Regions from separate parts of the Paenibacillus sp. YSY-4.3 genome, predicted to be linked through region 1. Evidence: a T-box and tRNA genes for the amino acid it is inferred to sense, from the RefSeq annotation. Region 1 holds a T-box; the other holds one or more tRNA genes.
What was found. A T-box is a leader RNA that pairs with one kind of tRNA and senses whether it is charged. The one in region 1 lies ahead of leuS (leucine--tRNA ligase), so its partner is inferred to be a tRNA-Leu.
Positions count from the first base shown of each region.

Region 1 (10,014 bases):
GCGGAGGTATGAAATAAATATCAAAAATATAGGGTAAAAAACATAAAAATATTAGGGTTGGAAAAAAAAGCATTTTGGATTATGGTGATATGAGTTAATTCGAGATGAAGAGCGTTCCATAAAGGCGGTTCATCGGCGGAGAGGGAGTGAGCTTTTGAGTTTAATCGAAGTGAAAGGTCTTCAAAAGGTATTCCGGCAGGCTATTAAAGATCCAGGTCTTGCCGGAGCGGTAAAGCATCTTTTTTATCCGCGCTATAAGAATAAATATGCAGTAGAAGGCATTGATCTGACGATCGAGGAAGGAGAGACGGTTGCTTATGTCGGGCCCAATGGGGCAGGCAAATCGACGACGATAAAAATGCTCAGTGGCGTCCTTGTTCCAACGGGAGGAGAAATTCGGGTAAACGGCTTGATTCCCTATAAACAAAGAATGGAGAATGCGGGACAAATCGGGGCGGTATTCGGGCAGCGCACACAGCTTTGGTGGGATATTCCGGTTCGGGAATCCCTTGCACTGCTGAAGGATATTTATCAGGTTCCCGCAGATACATTCAAACGGAATTTGGATGCGTTTACAGAAATACTTGAAATGGATGCCTTTATCCATCTATCCGCCCGCAAGCTCTCGCTGGGCCAACGAATGCGGGCCGACTTGGCGGCTGCTTTGCTGCATAACCCCAAAATCGTTTATTTGGATGAACCTACGATCGGCTTGGACATTGCGGTCAAGCAAAGAATTCGCGACTTTATTAAGGAAATGAACCGGACTAAAGGGACGACGATGCTGCTGACTACGCATGATTTAGGGGATATCGAGGATTTATGCGACCGATTGGTCATCATTGACCATGGGCGGATCATTTATGACGGGGCGATGCAGAAAGTCAAAGACATGTTCGCCAGGGATAGGACTATACATATGGCGCTGAGTTCACCGATTGCCGAGGCAGCTTCTTTATTCGTGGACATGCCCGAAGTTTCTATAGAAGCAGCCGAAGAAGAATTGAAGGATGCGCTCGAGCTTTCAATTCGCTTTGACCGGTTCAAGTGCACGGCCAGTGAGATTGTAAAACGCATGATGAACCATGGGGAGGTTATCGATTTCCGGATCGACGAGCCCAGCCTCGAGTACATTATCCGCAGCGTCTATGAGGGGAAGATGGATGCGTCCGCATTATCCGGGGCAATTAGGGGGACGGCTTGAATGGGCATAAAAAAATATTGCTCCCTTGCGCTTTGCTCTATGCAGAACACGCTGGCATATAGACTCTCATTCATGCTGAATTTCGCCGCCAATTTCATCGGACTCGTCGCGATGTACTGCCTTTGGCAGGCGGTTTATGACGGCCGATCAGAGTTATCCGGATTCACCTGGCCTATGATGCAAGCCTACTTGTTGATTACCTTCTTTGTTAATTCGATGCTGTCGTATTATTCGGAATCAGGAATAACGAATAAGATTCTGGATGGGAGCGTCATAATGGATTTGCTGCGGCCACTGCATTTTCAGAAGGCCCGGCTTGCGGAGTCGCTGGGCTCCTGCGTGCTGGAGGGCATGTTAAGCATTGTGCTGGTCAGCGTGATGGCCATATTTACAGTGGGAGCTTCTTTTCTGCACGGCGGCTTGACGAGTGCGCTGTTCCTTATCAGCTTGCTGTCATCGATCCTGGTTAAATTCGGCGTCGTCTATGTTACGGCGCTGCTGTGCTTCTGGACGACGAGCGGGTTCGGAATCATTTGGATGAGAATGGCGATCACCAATCTACTGTCGGGCGCTTTGGTGCCGCTGGCTTTTTTTCCTGCCTGGTTACAGTCTGTGGCGATGCTGCTTCCGTTCCAGGGCATCGTAAATACGCCGGTAACGATCGGTCTTGGCATGGCGGGAACCGCAGAGTCGCTGCGGCTAATTGCGATTCAATGGGTGTGGGTCGCGGTTCTATGGCTGCTTGGCAGATGGATGTGGTCGTGGGCCGTACGGCAAATAACGATTCATGGGGGCTAGATATAGAATGAACAGATCACCGCGAAGAATCGTATTTTTATATTGGAGATTATTCAGTCAGCAGTTGAAGGCCATGATGGAATATTCCGCGGACTTCTATATCATGATCGGTGCCGCCGCCATGACCCAGATTACCGGGTTCTTGTTTTTGTGGGTTGTTTTCTCACGGATTCCGGACATTCAGGGCTGGCAATTTTGGGAGGTGGCCTTCATGTATGCCGTGGTTTATGTCTCAGAAGGCATAGGCTCCTTATTCTTTGAAGGGACGTGGCGCATGCTGCGGCTGGTCAATATGGGCGAACTGGACCATTATTTGGTGCGCCCGATGCCGATAGCGCTGCAAATTTTCTGCACGGGAATCGGCATGAACGGCTTGGGCAATATCGTAATTGGCGGAACGATTATGGTGCTGGCCCTATCGCATATCGAAATAGCCTGGAGCCTGACCACGGTTGGGATGGCTGTCGTCCTGCTTGGGTCAGCAATGATCATCCGGGTAGCGATTAACCTGGCTGCTAACTGCTCGGCCTTCTGGATTCGCAACAGCGGCAATGCGTTTCCGATTATGATTCATAATTTAAGCGAATTCGCGAAATATCCGATGACCATTTTCTCGCAGGGATTGCAGCTTTTTATTTCCATCGTCGTTCCTTTTGCGTTCGTTAGTTTTGTTCCGGCTGCTGCGCTGTTCGGCAAAGCATCCTGGAGCTACCTGGGCTGGTTCAGCCCGCTTGTAGCCTTGTACTGCTGGGGATTTGCCCTGCTCCTACTGCGCATCGGCTTGCGGAGGTATGAGAGCGCTGGAAATTAACGATCCGTTCCCATTGACGATGCGGACGCAGTTTTATATAATGGTTGGTAATTAAAAATGGATAAATAGGAACTTTGAAGAGGAATAATAGTTTGGATTCTGCCACCCAGAGAGCCGGTGCATGGTGCAAGCCGGTTGGAGAATGCAAATGAACTCGCCTTGGAGTTATGATGCAATGGGACTTTGCGTTTGCGTTTGGCTGCGTATACTGTCTCGGAAACATCATCGTCTTGCCCGCGTTAAGGGTGCAAAGGGAGCGGATGGCAAAGCATGCCGGAAGCTAACTAGGGTGGTACCACGGGAATACTCCTCTCGTCCCTAGCGATGATACGCTATGGGTCGGGAGGTTTTTCTTTTGGTGGCCAGTTTACTTAGAAATACGTCGATCGACGTGTTTATCCACTGAAGGGAGTTTATGATCATGAGCAATAACAATCAATCTCACGATGTATACCGTGCCCAGGCGATTGAGCCGAAATGGCAGGCATACTGGGATGAGCAGCAAACATTCAAAACCGGGGAGGAGCCGGGCAAACCGAAATTTTATGCGCTGGATATGTTCCCGTATCCATCTGGTGCAGGTCTTCACGTAGGCCATCCGGAGGGATATACGGCGACGGACATCGTCTCGCGGTATAAGCGGATGCGCGGATTTAACGTGCTTCATCCTATGGGCTGGGATGCATTCGGCCTGCCTGCGGAGCAGCATGCTCTCGATACGGGTGAGCATCCCCGCGACATTACGGTTAAGAACATCAATAACTTCCGGCGCCAGATTAAGTCGCTAGGCTTCTCCTATGACTGGGATCGGGAGATCAGTACGACGGATCCGGAATATTATAAATGGACGCAATGGATTTTCATCCAGCTCTACAATAAAGGCCTCGCTTATGTAGCCGAGGTGCCTGTCAACTGGTGTCCGGCTCTCGGAACTGTCCTTGCCAACGAAGAGGTTATCGACGGCAAGAGCGAACGCGGGGGACACCCAGTTATCCGCAAGCCGATGCGCCAATGGGTATTGAAGATTACCGAATATGCTGAGCGCCTGCTGGAGGATCTGGAGGAGCTCGATTGGTCGGAGAGCATCAAGGATATGCAGCGCAACTGGATTGGCAAGTCCGAAGGAGCGGAGGTCGTATTCCAGATCGAAGGAAGCGATGAGACGCTGACAGTGTTCACGACGCGTCCGGATACTTTGTTTGGAGCCAGCTACGCCGTGCTTGCGCCAGAGCATGAGCTGGTGGAGAAAATCACGACGGAAGCCCAGCGCGCAGCGATATCCGATTACCGGGAGCAGGCTGCCCGCAAGAGCGATCTGGAGCGCACGGATTTGGCGAAAGAGAAAACCGGCGTCTTTACCGGAGCTTATGCGATCAATCCGGTGAGCGGCGAGAAGCTGCCGATCTGGATTGCGGATTATGTGCTGGCCGGTTATGGGACGGGCGCGATTATGGCCGTTCCTGGACACGACGAGCGGGACTATGAATTTGCGAAGCAGTTCGGTCTGCCGATCATCGAGGTCGTAGAGGGCGGAAATGTTGCGGAAGAAGCATATGCTGGGGACGGCGCGCACATCAATTCCGATTTCCTGAACGGACTGCGCAACGAAGAGGCGATTAAGAAGATGATCGCTTGGCTGGAGGAGAACGGCAAAGGCCGCGGGAAAGTAAGCTACCGTCTGCGCGATTGGCTGTTTAGCCGCCAGCGCTATTGGGGAGAGCCGATTCCGATCCTGCATCTCGAGGACGGCACGATGAAGCCGGTACCGGAAGATCAACTGCCGGTGCTTCTGCCGGAGGTCGATCATATCGAGCCATCCGGTACGGGTGAGTCGCCGCTTGCTAACGTGACGGAATGGGTGAATACGACGGATCCTGAGACGGGCCTTCCGGCTCAACGCGAGACGAATACGATGCCGCAATGGGCGGGAAGCTGCTGGTACTATTTGCGGTACATTGATCCGCACAACGATAAGGAGCTGTGCTCGAAGGAGAAGCAGGAGCAGTGGCTGCCGGTTGACCTGTACATCGGCGGAGCCGAGCACGCGGTGCTTCATCTGCTCTACGCCCGCTTCTGGCATAAGGTCTTGTACGACCTGGGCGTCGTGTCTACGAAGGAGCCGTTCCACAAGCTGGTCAACCAAGGGATGATTCTCGGCACGAACAACGAAAAAATGAGTAAATCCCGCGGCAACGTCATCAATCCGGACGTCATCGTGAACGAGTACGGCGCTGATACGCTGCGCGTCTACGAGATGTTCATGGGTCCGCTGGAGGCGACTAAGCCATGGAATACAAGCGGAGTAGAGGGAACACATCGTTTCTTGTCCCGGATCTGGCGCCTGTTCGTCGCCGAGGATGGCAGCCTGAACGCGAAAATTACTGACGGCGAAGGCTCGGATGATTTCAAACGCACCTGGCATAAGACGATCAAGAAAGTGACCGAAGATTTCGAGGCGCTGCGCTTCAATACGGCGATCAGCCAACTGATGATCTTCGTGAACGATGCCTATAAAACGGACGTTGTCCCGAAAGCCGCAGCGGCTAATTTCGTGCAAATGCTGTCTCCGCTGGCTCCGCATTTGGCGGAAGAGCTGTGGGAGCGCCTCGGCCATAACGAGAGCGTTACTTATGAGCCATGGCCGGTATTTGACGAGGCTTGGACGGTCGATTCCGAAGTGGAAATCGTCGTGCAGGTGAATGGCAAAATCGTGGATCGCACCAAAGTCGCCAAGGATCTTGACCAGGCAGCAATGCAGGAGCACAGCATGGCTTTGCCGAACGTGAAGCAGGCTATTGAAGGAAAGACCGTTCGCAAAGTAATCGCAGTTCCGGGTAAGCTCGTCAACATCGTAGTCGGCTAGAGCGCTTCAGATTTATCTGACCCGGAATCGCTATGGTCGGAGCTGGCAGAGCTGCTTGCGGCAGGTACGGAGGTGCCAAATAGGGCGGCCAGCTTGGCCAGATCGGCCTCGTGCTTCCGCTGCGTTGCCTCGATCAGGCTTGGAAATACGTCCTGCAGCCGCTCCTCCAGGATAGCCAGTCCTTCGGCGGTCACGCCGCCAGGGACGGCAACGCGGCGCTGCAACTGCTCTGGCGTCAGGCCGCCTTCCGTTAAGAGCCGGCCTGTGCCGAGCAGCATTTCCGCGCTAAGGCCTAGCGCTGCTGGCATGCTGATGCCGGTCATTTGCGCCGCCGCTTTGGCCCATTGCTGGATGATGAAGCTCACGAAGGCAGGGCCGCAGCTTGATATGTCGGAGGCGATTCTCGTCTCCGACTCTTTGATTGGGGTCGGCCTGCTAATCGAGGACATGAGCTGCTCCAGCAGCAGCCGGTCCTCCGGCTGAACCCGCTCCCCGTAAATGCAGAGCGAGGCGCCGCTATGTACGGAATGAGTAATGCTGGGGATGATTTTGGCGATTTTGGCAGGGACCTGCTTCTCCAGCACGGAGATAAGCACAGGGCTTGTAATGGAGATGACCAGTTGCGTCTCGAGGAGTACACTGCGAATTTCCGCGATAACTTCCGGGAAGTGATGGGGTTTAACGCATATAAATACGATATCACTTCCTTGGGCTGCTTCGGCATTGCTTGCCGCGACGTTTAGGCCGGCATGCCGCAGAGCCAGCATTTCCGCTTTGTCCTTGCTGCGGTTGCTGACGTACAAGTTATGCGGGTACAGTGCACCGGAACGCAGAAAAGCTTCAATGAGCAAGCTTCCCATCGATCCCGTTCCGATGAAAGCGACTTTCATCCTGTTTCCCCCTTTCGTGCTAACGCACAAAAATATTCGTCGTTTAAATATATATGCATCTTGATGGGATCTTCATGACATTTTGGACAGATTCTTTTGAGATTGGAGCGATGAAATTGAAACGGGAGTACGTATTGACAGCGGTTGTATCGGCTGTAATCGGGGCGGGCTTGATGCTTTTAGCCGTTGGCGGCAGCCGTCCTGCTGGCATTGAAGGCTGGGTGCCAGTAAGCCGCGAGGTTGCTGCTGCGATGGCCGGCGATAGAGGGCAGGGGGCTGCTTCAGCGGCTACGGCGGAAGCGGGGGCAGGCCAGGCGCAGGCGGCAGGACGGGATGTTCTGGCCGCGGATAGCAGCGCTATCGTGCCGGATTCTGGCGCAGATGAAGCCGGGAAGGCGGACATGCCGGAGCAGAGCGGTGCGGGCTCTGCCGTACCGCCGGCATCTGACAGCGGCGCAGCCACGGTACCGCCGCAGCCGCCTGCCGAGCCGTCGCCGCAGGATGGGCTGGTGAGCGTAAATACGGCGAACAGTTCGCAGCTACAGACTATTCCGGGCATCGGTGAGAAGAAAGCGCAGGCGATCTTAGACTATCGGAATCAACACGGCTCTTTTAATTCCTTGAGTGATTTGAAGAAGGTGAAGGGCATCGGGGAGAAAGTGTTCCAGAAAATGAAGCCTTATATCAAACTGTAAGAGGAGAATTAAAGGATGAGTCCAGATACACGCAAAGATTGGGATACGTATTTCATGGATATCGCTTATATGGTATCCACGAGATCGCGCTGCAACCGGCGGCATGTGGGGGCCGTGCTTGTCCAGGGGAAGAAACTTCTCGGAACAGCATATAACGGCGCCCCGTCAGGAGTGCCTGACTGTTCGGAGGCGGGCTGCATGATTGCTGAGGAATACGAAGTGGTGACGGCAGGCGGCCAGGAAACAATGGTCAAGAAACAGCGCTGCGTCCGCACGATCCACGCGGAGCAGAACCTGCTGCTGTTTACCGACCGGATCGACCGGGAGGGCTCCAGCGTCTATGTGACCGATGAGCCGTGCTGGACATGCGCCAACATGCTGGCGAACAGCGGGATCACTGAAATTATTTTTCACCGTCCTTATCCGAAGGACACAGGCAAGGTTAAGGCGATGATGGCCCAGAAGGGGATTGCCTTCCGGCGCCTGGAATCGTATCAGCCTCCGAAGGAAACGGATGGACGGGTTGAGGATTAGAGTATAGAAGCATAAGAGCATTAGAGATGAAGGAAGAACCTCGTCTGCTGCGGCAGATTGGGGTTCTTTTTTTGCATTGGGGGAACCTGGCAAGGTTCGGATTAAGTCATTTTTTTGGAGAGGAGTTCGAGTGATGCGCCACAGGCCTTTAGTAATGGCGGTATGCAGCTGGATCGCCGGCAGCGCTCTGGCCTATTTGCACGATGGCTCTGCTTTTTGGCTGTTTTGGGCGGGGATATGGCTTGTCCTTCCCTTGCTGGGCTGGATTTTCGGCTGCCCGTGGAAAAAGCTGCTTATTTACGGACTGATGTTCTCGCTCGGGGCTGCTTATTGGTCGTACCATGACGGGAGAAATGTGAGCAGGCTGTCCGAATGGATGACCGCGAGCGACTTAGGTGCGGCTGCCGTCTCCGGGTCAGGACAGGTGCAAGTTCGGGGAATGCTGCTGTCTCCGGTGGAAGTGGACGGCGACCGCGCGGATTTTACGCTTCGCATTGAATCGGTATCTTTTACGGGTCAAGATTCAAGCCGCAGAATCGAAGACGCAGACGGAGAGAAGCTGATCGTGCAGCTGCGGCTGGCAGCTTTGGAGGAAGATGCGGTGGCAAACGAGTGGCGAAGAGGCCAGCGGATAGAGCTGGAGGGAACATTGGAGAGGCCGAATACGGCCCGTAATTTTGGCGGCTTCGACTATCGCGGTTATTTACGAATTCAAAGGGTTCACTGGATTCTTAAAGCCGTTGGCACTTCCACCGTGAAGGTCGAGGCGGACAGCAGGATTAGTCCGGCTATGCTGCTAGGAAAGGTTGACTCCGCTCGAAAGGTGCTTGGAGAGCGCATCGAGCGATTGTTCCCGGACTGGCAGGCGGGATATATGAAAGGGCTATTGATCGGCCTGGCCAGCGAGCTTGAGCCCGAGAAGTACGCGCAATTTTCCCAGCTTGGACTGACACATATTTTGGCCATTTCCGGCAGCCACGTGGCTATTAATGTAAGCTTGATTTTTGGCTTGCTGCGGCTGTGCCGGTTAACCAAAGAAAACGCCTATCGGATTGTGTTCTCGTTCATCCCCGTGTATGTGCTCATTACGGGATTTTCGCCCTCCGTAATCCGCTCGGGATTCATGACGATGATCGGAATATATTTATTGCGGCGCGGCTTCCTGAAGGACGGATTAAACATCTTGTCTGCGGTTGCTCTGTTGATGCTGCTATGGGAGCCTTACTACATGCTGAACGTGAGCTTTCAGCTTTCATTTATCGTGACGGCAGGGCTAATTGTATTCGTTCCCTTGCTCATGCCCTATCTTCGCTGGCTGCCCGCCAAGGTCGCCGGGGCCGCCGCGATAACGGTCGCTGCGCAAATCGTTTCTTTTCCGCTAACCATTTATTATTTCAACCAATTTTCGCTCTTATCTTTGGCGGCCAATATGCTGCTTGTCCCGATCATCGGGATGATCGCTCTGCCCGGCGGCACGGCGGCTCTGCTGCTAAGCGCATTGTGGCTGCCCCTCGGGGAATGGATCGCTTATCCGGTCCGGCTCCTGAACACTGCCACGTTCATCGTGACGGAATGGCTGAATGCGCGCAGCGGGTTCATGACTTACTGGAAATCTCCTTCGTTAACGTGGATTGCCGTATTCTATGCTGCTTGTTATTTGCTGCTGTACGCTAGGCACCGCAGCCGCATTATTCGTCAGGCTGACATGGAAGCCAGTGACGATACGCAGCCGCTCGGCCCATTGGCGAAGCAGCGGGCGTGGAAAGGCCACCGCAGCGGAAAATGGCGGAACGTCGCCGAAATTCGCCCTGAACAGCTGATGCAGGGTGGGCTTGCTGGCTTGCTGCTCGTCCAATTATATTTAGGATATCAGCCTTTAAATATTAAGGGCAGGGGACATGTCCAGTTCATCGATGTGGGACAAGGAGATTGCGCCTTGATTACTACGCCGGCCGGCCGGAATATTCTTGTGGACGGGGGAGGCACCGTTTCGTTCCGCAAACCGGAGGAGGCTTGGCGGAATCGTCGCGAGCCCTTTGAAGTAGGGGCCAAGACCGTCGTTCCTTTATTGAAAAAACGCGGGATCAACCGGCTGGATGCGATCATTCTTACGCACGGCGATCAGGATCATGCCGGAGGGCTGCAGGCGGTGCTCGAACAGTTTCCGGTGGATTCGATGCTTATTAACGGAACACTTAGCGATTCAAGCACAATCGCCA
Region 1 covers NZ_BAABMC010000003.1:714,202-724,215, reverse strand. The annotation lists gene ACYUJT_RS14140 (ABC transporter ATP-binding protein) at 155-1,204, shown strand; gene ACYUJT_RS14135 (ABC transporter permease) at 1,205-2,002, shown strand; gene ACYUJT_RS14130 (ABC transporter permease) at 2,010-2,813, shown strand; T-box leader at 2,879-3,136, shown strand; gene leuS (leucine--tRNA ligase) at 3,235-5,676, shown strand; gene comER (late competence protein ComER) at 5,673-6,566, opposite strand; gene ACYUJT_RS14115 (ComEA family DNA-binding protein) at 6,641-7,261, shown strand; gene ACYUJT_RS14110 (deoxycytidylate deaminase) at 7,277-7,795, shown strand; gene ACYUJT_RS14105 (ComEC/Rec2 family competence protein) at 7,929-10,014, shown strand, end outside.

Region 2 (10,014 bases), on a different contig from region 1:
GATAATTGAAAACGCCGGTGTAGCTCAATTGGTAGAGCAACTGACTTGTAATCAGTAGGTTGGGGGTTCAAGTCCTCTCGCCGGCACCACATGGAGGCTTAGCGAAGTGGCCAAACGCAGCAGACTGTAAATCTGTTCTCGTACGAGTTCGGTGGTTCGAATCCATCAGCCTCCACCAGTTTTACCACATAGGGGCATAGTTTAAAGGTAGAACAGCGGTCTCCAAAACCGTTAGTGTGGGTTCAATTCCTGCTGCCCCTGCCAGTAAAACAATAGAATACTTTTTAATTATGGCGGTCGTGGCGAAGGGGTTAACGCACCGGATTGTGGCTCCGGCATTCGTGGGTTCAAGTCCCATCGATCGCCCCATTTTTATCTTAAAAATCATATATTGGGGATTAGCCAAGCGGTAAGGCAACGGACTTTGACTCCGTCATTCCATAGGTTCGAATCCTATATCCCCAGCCATATGTTGCGGACGTGGCTCAGCGGTAGAGCATCGCCTTGCCAAGGCGAGGGTCGCGGGTTCGATTCCCGTCGTCCGCTCCATTTTTTTATCTGGCGCCATAGCCAAGTGGTAAGGCACAGCTCTGCAAAAGCTTTATCCCCAGTTCGAGTCTGGGTGGCGCCTCCATTATTTCCCTGCGGGAGTGGCGGAATCGGCAGACGCACAGGACTTAAAATCCTGCGGTAGGTGACTATCGTACCAGTTCAAGTCTGGTCTTCCGCACTTGTTAAGAGATGAATTTTAGTATGCCGATGTGGTGGAATTGGCAGACACGCCGCACTCAAAATGCGGTGCCGAGAGGCTTGCCGGTTCGAGTCCGGCCATCGGTATTATTGATAAGAAGGTATATGAAATTGCTTCCAGAAGCAATTTCATATACCTTTTTTCTTATGGCTAATATTTGGAGAATTGAAATTTGACTTTGAGCACCGTAAGGTAAATTTTGATTAGGGAAACGATGAGTAAGTTATCGTAATTAAAGGAGGCGTAATACGAGATGAATCATATTCAATCTACGGTTACCTTGTCGAATGGAAAGCAAATGCCGTGGGCTGGGCCTCGGTGTCTTTAAGATGAGTGATGGGCAGGAGGTCACCGATTCTATAGAAGCCGCTATCCGTAACGGTTATAGAAGTATTGACACAGCTTCGTTATACCAGAATGAAGAAGGGGTAGGCCAAGCCATTAAGGCTTCCAGCAATCCCCGCGAAGAATTGTTTATTACTACGAAGGTCTGGAACTCCGATCAAGGCTATGATAGTACGCTGAAGGCTTTTGATACAAGCATGGGCAAGCTTGGCCTGGATTATCTGGATCTCTATTTAATTCATTGGCCGGTTAAAGGCAAATATAAAGAAACATGGAAGGCGCTTGAGAAATTACATAAAGATGGGCGTGTCCGCTCTATTGGCGTTTCTAACTTCCAGATTCATCATTTGGAAGACCTGCTGGCAGACGCGGAGGTAAGACCGGTAGTCAATCAGGTGGAGCTGCATCCGCTGCTTAGCCAAGTTGAGCTGAGAGAATACTGCAAAGCGCAAGGAATCCAAATCGAAGCCTGGTCGCCTCTTGCTCAAGGCAAGCTGCTGGATAACGAAGTGTTGAAAGCGATCGGGGTAAAATACGGCAAGTCGACGGCACAGGTCATTATTCGTTGGGATATCCAGCATGAAATTGTAACCATTCCAAAGTCATCCAATGCGGAGCGGATTGTTGAAAATGCCAATGTGTTCGACTTCGAGTTGACTGCAGATGAAATGAAGCAAATTGATAGCTTGAACCAAAATCAGCGCGTCGGTCCTGATCCGGATAACTTCGACTTCTAGTTTTAGCTTTGTCCGTATTTAGAATGCCAGTAATAATAAAAAAGAAGCGCTCTAAGTTCATTCGAGACTTAGGGCGCTTCTTTATGTCGTCAAAGAGGCATGAAGCTTCTGTTGCAGACTTTGTATGATGTTTGAACGAAAATACTAAGCACTTCCATTCAGCAAAATCTGACGAATTTGCTGCTGATGCAGGCGCTCGCCGATTACGACAACCAATGCGCCCGCTGTAAGAAGCAGATCCGGTCCTGGGTTAATGTGTTTGGAATGATTGCTCTCAACGACGGCAATAATCGTGGCACTGGAGCGCTGACGTACGCGCAGCTCACCGATCGTCTTGCCGATCGCTTTGTAATGAGGTTCAAGTTTGTACCATTCGATAATGAGATCGCCTAACGCGACTTCGATATTCTCCAAAGGAGTCGGCTTGTAAGTGACTCCCCCAATAATCGCGGAGACATACCGAGCTTCCTCATCGGTTAGAGATATTTTGGAGATGCTGTCGTCAGGGTTATCAGCTTCATAGTGATAAACTTCACGACGACCGTCATCATGGATAGTAATGGCCAATTTCTCGCCGCTGCGAGTTTCGACTTCGAATTTCTTGCCGATGCCCGGCAATTCGGTTTCTTTAAGATTCATTAGCTTCCGACCTCCAATATAAGAGATGTTATTTGTATAAGTTGTGTTTAATACAACCGCCGATCTTTCCTTCACGAACATGGGCGATAATTCTTTGTTATCTATCATTTACATGTTAATCAAGCTGCATAAATGCTAGTAAATTTGATGGGTAACAGAAGGATTCGCTTCATGAGTTGATAGAAGAAAGGACGGAAATAGATCCCTGCCAAAGCAAGCAAACCACTGGCTGCAGCGGGGATGATTAACAGGTAAAACGGGGATTGATCGTTGCTAATCTTGGCATGTGTCAGCGGCAAATGGGCTGCCTTGTTCTCCGACTTGCGAAGGGGCTCGTCAGCTGCAACGGCCGACTGTTCCAAACTAACGACATGTCCTGAATTTAGAGCAGGATGAGGAATAAAGAAAATCATGAATAGCGCAAAAACAGAGGCAGTAAACCATACCATCGTTCGCCGAATATGTATCATGATGCCTATCCCCTCTCTAAAATAGCTGCTAACCTTAAGGATAGCATACAATCCTCAGTATCTCAAAAGAATGATGATAAATTATTCGCCCATTTTCAAGGAAATCTTTCCGAGTGGGAGAACGGTGCGATCCGGATGTATTCCCGGGGCTGAAATGCAGTTGGGTTTCTTAATCCGATATTCAATTGCTGTAAATACAAGTGCGATTGCTCTAAGGACATGAGCAGCGACAGATGACGGGCATGAAACACAGCGCCGCACATAATCACGAGAAATATGGACGAACAGACAAGGATTTGGCGGACCGGCATGGAAATCACTCTCCTTCACTATAGAAAGTGATTTCCTTAATGAGCTATATATATACAGTTGGAATCGGGTTTACAACCACTCAAAAAAAGGATATACTTTTGGATGTGCCTCATATAATTTGTAACTTCAACCACATATTTATTTATCGGAGGAGCCTGCCAAATGCGGGCTCTTTTTGTGTTTTTTCAGCTATACGCTATTTATGTTCCGATGTGAATATGGCAAAGCTGATGAGACACGGGTTATACCGCGATGAAGGAGGAAAACTGTTGTCTACGTTGCACGCAGCAATCATATTACCATTACTGCTGGCTGCAGGTGTACCGCTGCTGAAAAAGCTTCCGGGAAAGCCGCATCCGGGCTGGGCTGTTCTCTTGGGGCCTGCCGCTCTCTTTATTTATTTTCTGAGACAAGTTCCGTTCGTTCAATCGGGTAACGGGTTCGTAGCCACGATCCCGTGGATACCTTCGTTGGGTATCGAATTTACCGTACTGCTTGACGGATTGTCTATGTTATTCACTTTGCTCATTTCGGGGATCGGAACGCTGGTCGTACTCTATTCTATTTTTTATATGGATAAGGAAAAAGAGGCCGTACACCGTTTCTACGTATTCCTGCTCCTATTCATGGGGGCAATGCTGGGCGTTGTTCTATCGGACAATCTGATTGTTCTTTACGGTTTCTGGGAACTGACGAGCATCTCTTCTTTTTTGCTGATCGCTTTCTGGCATTACCGGGAGCGTTCAAGATACGGTGCGTTCAAATCCATGCTCATCACAGTGTTCGGTGGTCTGGCGATGCTAGCTGGCTTCGTGCTGATCTATATGATGACGGGCACGTTCTCGGTGAGAGAAATCATTCAGAGCACAGATATGATCATCGGCCATCCGCTGATGCTTCCTGCACTGCTGCTGGTGCTGCTCGGAGCATTTACAAAGTCCGCCCAGTTCCCGTTTCATATCTGGCTGCCGGATGCCATGGAGGCACCGACGCCAGTGAGCGCTTATTTGCACTCCGCAACGATGGTCAAGGCCGGGTTATACCTCGTGGCAAGATTTACACCTGTATTTTCCGGACAAGCGGCCTGGTTCTGGCTTGTATCTGGCGTAGGGCTAATCACGCTGATTTTTGGTTCGTTCAAGGCGATCAAGCAAACGGACTTGAAAGCGATGCTCGCCTTTTCCACCATTAGCCAGCTAGGATTGATCATGGCTCTGCTTGGGCTTGGCTCTGCTTCGGGTTATTATCCAGACATCCAGCAATCCTTGTACTATTCCAAGGCGACTATGGCCGCCATTTTCCATTTGATGAATCACGCCGTATTTAAGGGAGCGTTATTCATGGTCGTAGGAATCGTGGATCATGAGACGGGAACGAGGGACATCCGCAAGCTGGGTGGGTTAATGCAACTTATGCCCGTCACGTTCTCGGTTGCTGTCATCGGTACATTATCGATGGCTGGGATACCGCCATTCGGGGGATTCCTCAGTAAAGAAATGTTCTTTACAGCGGTCCTGAATACGCGCGAAATGGGTATATGGAGCATGAATACCTGGAGTAGTCTGTTTCCGTTGATTGCTTGGATTGCCAGCGTCTTTACCTTTGCTTACAGCATGGTGCTGCTGTTTAGGACATTTGCAGGAAAGTTCAAGCCGGAGCAGTTGAAAAAGCAGCCGCATGAGGCTCCGGTCGGCATGCTCATACCGCCAGTGGTCTTGGCCGCCCTCGCGCTTGTGTTCGGGGTGTTTCCAGGCCTGCTGTCGTACTCGTTAATCGAGCCGGCAATGGCTGCGATCCTGCCGGGCTTGCTCGCCCCAGGGGAGAAATTCCTCGTATCCATTCAGTTCTGGCATGGCTGGACACTGGAGGTATTTATGACGCTGGGCGTCATTGCTGTGGGCATTTTGGTATTCGCGCTGCAGCCTAAGGTTAAAGCATTGAACAGTCCTTGGTTTGCCCGCTTTTCACTTAACGGCGTGTACGATACGGGATTAAGGACCATGGAGCGATCGTCGCAGTGGCTGACGAATAAATATATGACGGGTTCGGTACGGCATTACTTGATTTATATTTTTACATTTTTCGTACTTATGCTTGGGGCCATTATGTTTGCATTTGACGGCTTCAGTCTGGATAGCAGCAGTTATGCCCCGGTTACGGTTTATGAGGCGGCTATTTTGCTTGCGCTTATTATAGCCGCGATCGCGGTGCCATTCGTCAATTCACGCTTGCTGGCAATCATTTTGACGGGGGCCGTTGGCTATATGGTTACTTTGTTCTTCGTCATCTTCCGAGCACCGGATCTTGCGCTCACCCAGCTCATCGTGGAGACGGTATCGGTCACGCTATTCCTGCTCTGCTTTTATCATTTGCCGAAGCTTAAGAAGGAGCTGTCTGTTCGAAGATTCAAGCTGACGAATTTTCTGATTTCCCTGGGTGTAGGCGTGATGGTTACTCTAATTGCGCTCAGTGCTTTAAGCGAGGGGAATAACCACCCCTTTGAGTCGATATCGAAGTTTTTCCTGGAGGCAAGCTACACGCTGGCTGGCGGAAAAAATGTCGTCAACGTCATCCTGGTGGACTTCCGCGGCTTCGATACGATGCTGGAAATCGTGGTGCTCGGCATTGCCTCGCTTGGCATCTATGCGATGATCCGCTTGAATTTAAACGAGGGCCAGGAGCCGCTCGCTCCGCGCACTAGCTTTAAGGAACAACAAGCGAGAGGCAAGATTATGCCGCTAAGAAGCAATGATGTCATTCTGCGGATGACCTCGAGGGTGGCCATGTTCATCATCCTGACCTTCTCCCTGTATTTATTTTTTGCCGGCCACAATAACCCGGGAGGCGGGTTCATCGGCGGACTGATGACTTCGGCTGCGCTTGTGCTGCTCGCAATCGCCTATGGACTAGAGGTTATGCGCAGCATCGTTCCGCTTAATTTCCGGAAGATCATGGCTACCGGCTTGCTCATTGCCTTTTTAACGGGGCTTGGTTCACTTTGGTTCGGAGTGCCGTTCCTCAGCCATGCCTTCGGGCATGCGAATTTGCCGATCTTGGGCGAGGTAGAGCTGGCTACGGCGGTTATTTTTGACCTGGGCGTGTATTTGACGGTCGTTGGAGTTACGATGACGATAATTCTTGAGATTGGGAGGGATCGGTAATCATGGAATTAATGATGTCTATCGCCGTCGGCATTCTGTTCATGATCGGGGTATATCTGATCCTTTCCAGAAGCCTGCTTCGCATCATACTTGGAACGTCGCTGCTAACGCATGCAGTGCATTTGCTGCTGCTGACCATGGCTCGCCTGAAAAAGGGTGCGCCTCCGCTGCTCGGCGAGCACGCTTCTGCTTATACGGACCCGGTACCAGCGGCACTCATATTAACATCAATCGTAATCAGCTTCGGAGTAACATCCTTCTTCTTCGTGCTTGCCTACAAGTCATATCAAAAATTGAAGACGGATGATATGGAGCAGCTAAGGGGGGATGAAGGTGAATAATTTGCTCGTATTTCCACTTATAATTCCTCTGCTGACTGCGGTTGCTCTTATTTTTGTGCATAACCGGGTAACGCTGCAAAGGTGGATCAATGCTACAGGGGCGCTGCTGAACGTCAGTGCAGCGGTTCTTATCGTCCGGGAGGTCCGTTTGAACGGCATTCAAACTTTGCATATGGGAGGCTGGGCTCCCCCGTACGGGATCGTGTTCACTGCGGATATGCTGGCCGCGCTGCTTGTCCTGACGACAACGGTACTCAGCACGGCTTGCTTGTTCTACGCCTTCGGCAGCATCGGCAGGGATCGGGAGCGGCATTATTTCCACCCGTTTTTTCAGTTTCTGATCGTAGGCGTGAACGGTTCGTTTCTGACGGGAGATTTGTTCAACCTGTTCGTCTGCTTCGAGGTGATGCTGATCGCTTCCTACGCATTGATCGTGCTTGGGGGAACGAAACGGCAGCTGAGGGAGACGCTAAAATATATACTGATCAATATCGTGTCCTCTACTTTCTTCGTGGCTGCGATTGCTTATTTATACGGCGTTGCAGGGACGCTGAACATGGCGCATCTGTCGCTTCGCATAGCCGAAGCAGGGCAGGGCGGGGTAATCAATGTTATTGCAGTATTGTTCCTCATCGTATTTGCGCTAAAAGCGGGCCTGTTCCTGTTCTTCTGGCTTCCCGGCTCATATAGCGCTCCGCCGACGGCTGTTAAAGCTTTGTTCGGCGCATTACTGACCAAGGTGGGCATTTATGCGATTGCCCGCACCTTCAGCCTTATATTCTATCATCAGCCGGAGCTTACCCATTCGCTGATCGGTTGGATGGCCGTGCTAACGATGATACTAGGCGGGATCGGCGCGGTTGCTTATTCGGACATCCACCGGATCATCAACTACAATGTCGTGATCGGGATTGGTTTTATATCCTTCGGGATCGCTACGGCAACGAAGCAATCTTTGGACGGCGTCGTCTTCTATCTAATTCATGACATGATCGCCAAAGCGCTGCTGTTCCTGTTGGGCGGAATGCTCATCAAAGCTGCGGGTACTAGCGATTTAAGGCAAATGGGCGGCCTGATGAAGCGCTATCCGCTGCTTGGATGGATGTTCTTTATCGTAACGTTTGCGCTCGTAGGCGTGCCTCCGCTAAGCGGGTTTACGGGCAAGCTGTTAATCATCCAGGGCGGGTTTGCATCTGGGCATTATTTGTGGACGGGAATTGCGCTTGCGTCCAGCCTGATCGTGCTCTATTCGCTGATGCGGCTATTTATTGGAGCTTTCTATGGCAGCGGGGAGCAGTCTGCTGCCGTGCAGGAGCCTGTCCGGTTAAGAGGGCTGCTATCCGCAGCTGCCGCATTGTTCGTCCTTATCCTCGTTATCGGTATCGGCTCCGAGTGGGTATACTCGTATGCCTCCCAGGCCGGGAATGTTCTGGCGAACCCTGCAATTTATATTGATGCCGTGCTGAAGGAGTAGATGATATGGCGCTTCAAATTTTATTAAACTTCCTGATCGCTGTGATTTGGATGTTCCTGAACAATGATTGGTCGGTCTCCGGGCTGGTCGTGGGATATGCCATAGGATTAATCTTAATCGGTTTGTTTGGCCGCCTCTGGCCGCAGGGCTTCTATATGAGAAAGGTGTGGGCCATCCTCAAGCTGCTTGTACTATTTATTAGAGAACTGTTTAAGTCCAGTTTCGTGGTCATCGGGCAGGTTCTCTCTCCGAAGCTGAATATTCGCCCGGGTATCTTCGCTTATACGACTGAACTGAAAAGCGATTGGGAAGTCGCAATCTTGGCCAACCTGATTACCCTGACGCCGGGTACCCTGACGCTTGATGTATCAAGAGATGGATCAATCTTGTATATCCATGCGATGGATCTTGGCGATGTCGATGAGCTCTGCAGTGAAATCAGAAGCACGTTCGAAAAAGCAATCATGGAGGTGACGCGATGATGAACGGGTTGTTGTTTGCCGCGCTAGTAATTATATCGCTTGCGATACTGGGCTGCTTGTACCGGTTATTGAAGGGGCCCTCTATGGCTGACCGGATTACGTCGCTGGATACGATCGGCATCAATCTGCTGGCTATGGTAGCCGTGCTCTGCATGCTGATGAGGACGGGGGCATATTTTGAAGTCATCCTCCTGATTGGCATTCTTTCTTTTATAGGAACGACGGCCTTCGCAAGGTACATTGAGCGCGGCGTCGTCATCGAGCAGCGAGGTGATGATGATGATCGGTGAGCTTCTGATCGGCTTGCTGGTATTGTTTGGGGCTGTAGTCAGTGCGTTAAGCGCTTTTGGGCTGGTCCGGCTTCCCGATGTATATTTGCGGTCGCATGCGGCCACGAAAAGCACGACGCTCGGCGTGTTATGCATACTGAGCGGGGCCTTCTTATATTTCTTGTTCTATCTGGACCATGTGAGCGCGAAGCTGCTGCTCGGCATCGTCTTCGTCTTCATTACCGCGCCGGTGGGCGGACATTTGAACGGCAGAGCTGCCCACAGGACTGGAGTGCCTTTATGGAAGGGCAGCGTCCGAGACGATTTGAGCGAGGCCATAAGACGGGAGCAGCGGGAACGGCAAATGCAGCCGAAAAGCGAGGGGGAGCAAGAGGAAGAGGAAGAGGAAGAGCAGTAAAAGCAAGAGAAAGAGTACGATGGCAATAGCAACTGCATGGCAACTGTATAGCAACTGTAATAAGCATTAATAATGCAGGAAAAGCACGAATCGGGTAATAGCAACTTCAACAGGAATAAAGATGTGCAGCCTGCCCTGGTCCCCAGGCAGGCTGTTGACATTTATCCAGAAGGCGGAAAACCAGGGATCCAGGGTCTTAAGCCCACCTCGACTTAGGTCTAGGATGAAAAACCGTCCACAGTCCGTTTTGAATAAACGCTTTTCCACCTACAATAAGGACATAAGGTTGATACTTACGAAAGGCGGTGACTAATAAATGAGAACAAATCGATCAAGCGGTTTTGCAATTGTACTTATTGTCCTGGGGGGATTGATCCTGCTGGGCAAGCTTACCCCGCTGCTGGGCAGTCTATTCGGATTGTTGTTCGCAGTAGCATTGATCGGTCTTGGTTACTACGGTATTCGCCGGGGCAACGCTTTTTTTGGATGGATCGTCCTCCTCTTTGGGATTATATCCTTAATGAACAAAATAGCGTGGCTCATCGTACCGGCAATCGGGATCGGCTTGATCGTCTTCGGCATTTATTCACTGAATGGAAGACGGCGGGGATTTTG
Region 2 covers NZ_BAABMC010000005.1:134-10,147, forward strand. The annotation lists tRNA gene ACYUJT_RS16635 (tRNA-Thr) at 14-89, shown strand; tRNA gene ACYUJT_RS16640 (tRNA-Tyr) at 93-178, shown strand; tRNA gene ACYUJT_RS16645 (tRNA-Trp) at 191-264, shown strand; tRNA gene ACYUJT_RS16650 (tRNA-His) at 294-369, shown strand; tRNA gene ACYUJT_RS16655 (tRNA-Gln) at 393-468, shown strand; tRNA gene ACYUJT_RS16660 (tRNA-Gly) at 475-549, shown strand; tRNA gene ACYUJT_RS16665 (tRNA-Cys) at 561-634, shown strand; tRNA gene ACYUJT_RS16670 (tRNA-Leu) at 645-730, shown strand; tRNA gene ACYUJT_RS16675 (tRNA-Leu) at 756-837, shown strand; partial or broken gene ACYUJT_RS16680 (aldo/keto reductase) at 1,005-1,833, shown strand; gene ACYUJT_RS16685 (cation:proton antiporter regulatory subunit) at 1,978-2,472, opposite strand; gene ACYUJT_RS16690 (hypothetical protein) at 2,592-2,942, opposite strand; gene ACYUJT_RS16695 (hypothetical protein) at 3,038-3,253, opposite strand; gene ACYUJT_RS16700 (Na+/H+ antiporter subunit A) at 3,524-6,415, shown strand; gene ACYUJT_RS16705 (Na(+)/H(+) antiporter subunit C) at 6,418-6,756, shown strand; gene ACYUJT_RS16710 (Na+/H+ antiporter subunit D) at 6,749-8,230, shown strand; gene ACYUJT_RS16715 (Na+/H+ antiporter subunit E) at 8,236-8,712, shown strand; gene ACYUJT_RS16720 (Na(+)/H(+) antiporter subunit F1) at 8,709-9,002, shown strand; gene mnhG (monovalent cation/H(+) antiporter subunit G) at 8,986-9,399, shown strand; gene ACYUJT_RS16730 (hypothetical protein) at 9,716-10,014, shown strand, end outside.
Region 2: it encodes a tRNA-Leu, which carries the amino acid that the T-box ahead of leuS (leucine--tRNA ligase) is inferred to sense. The anticodon was not compared.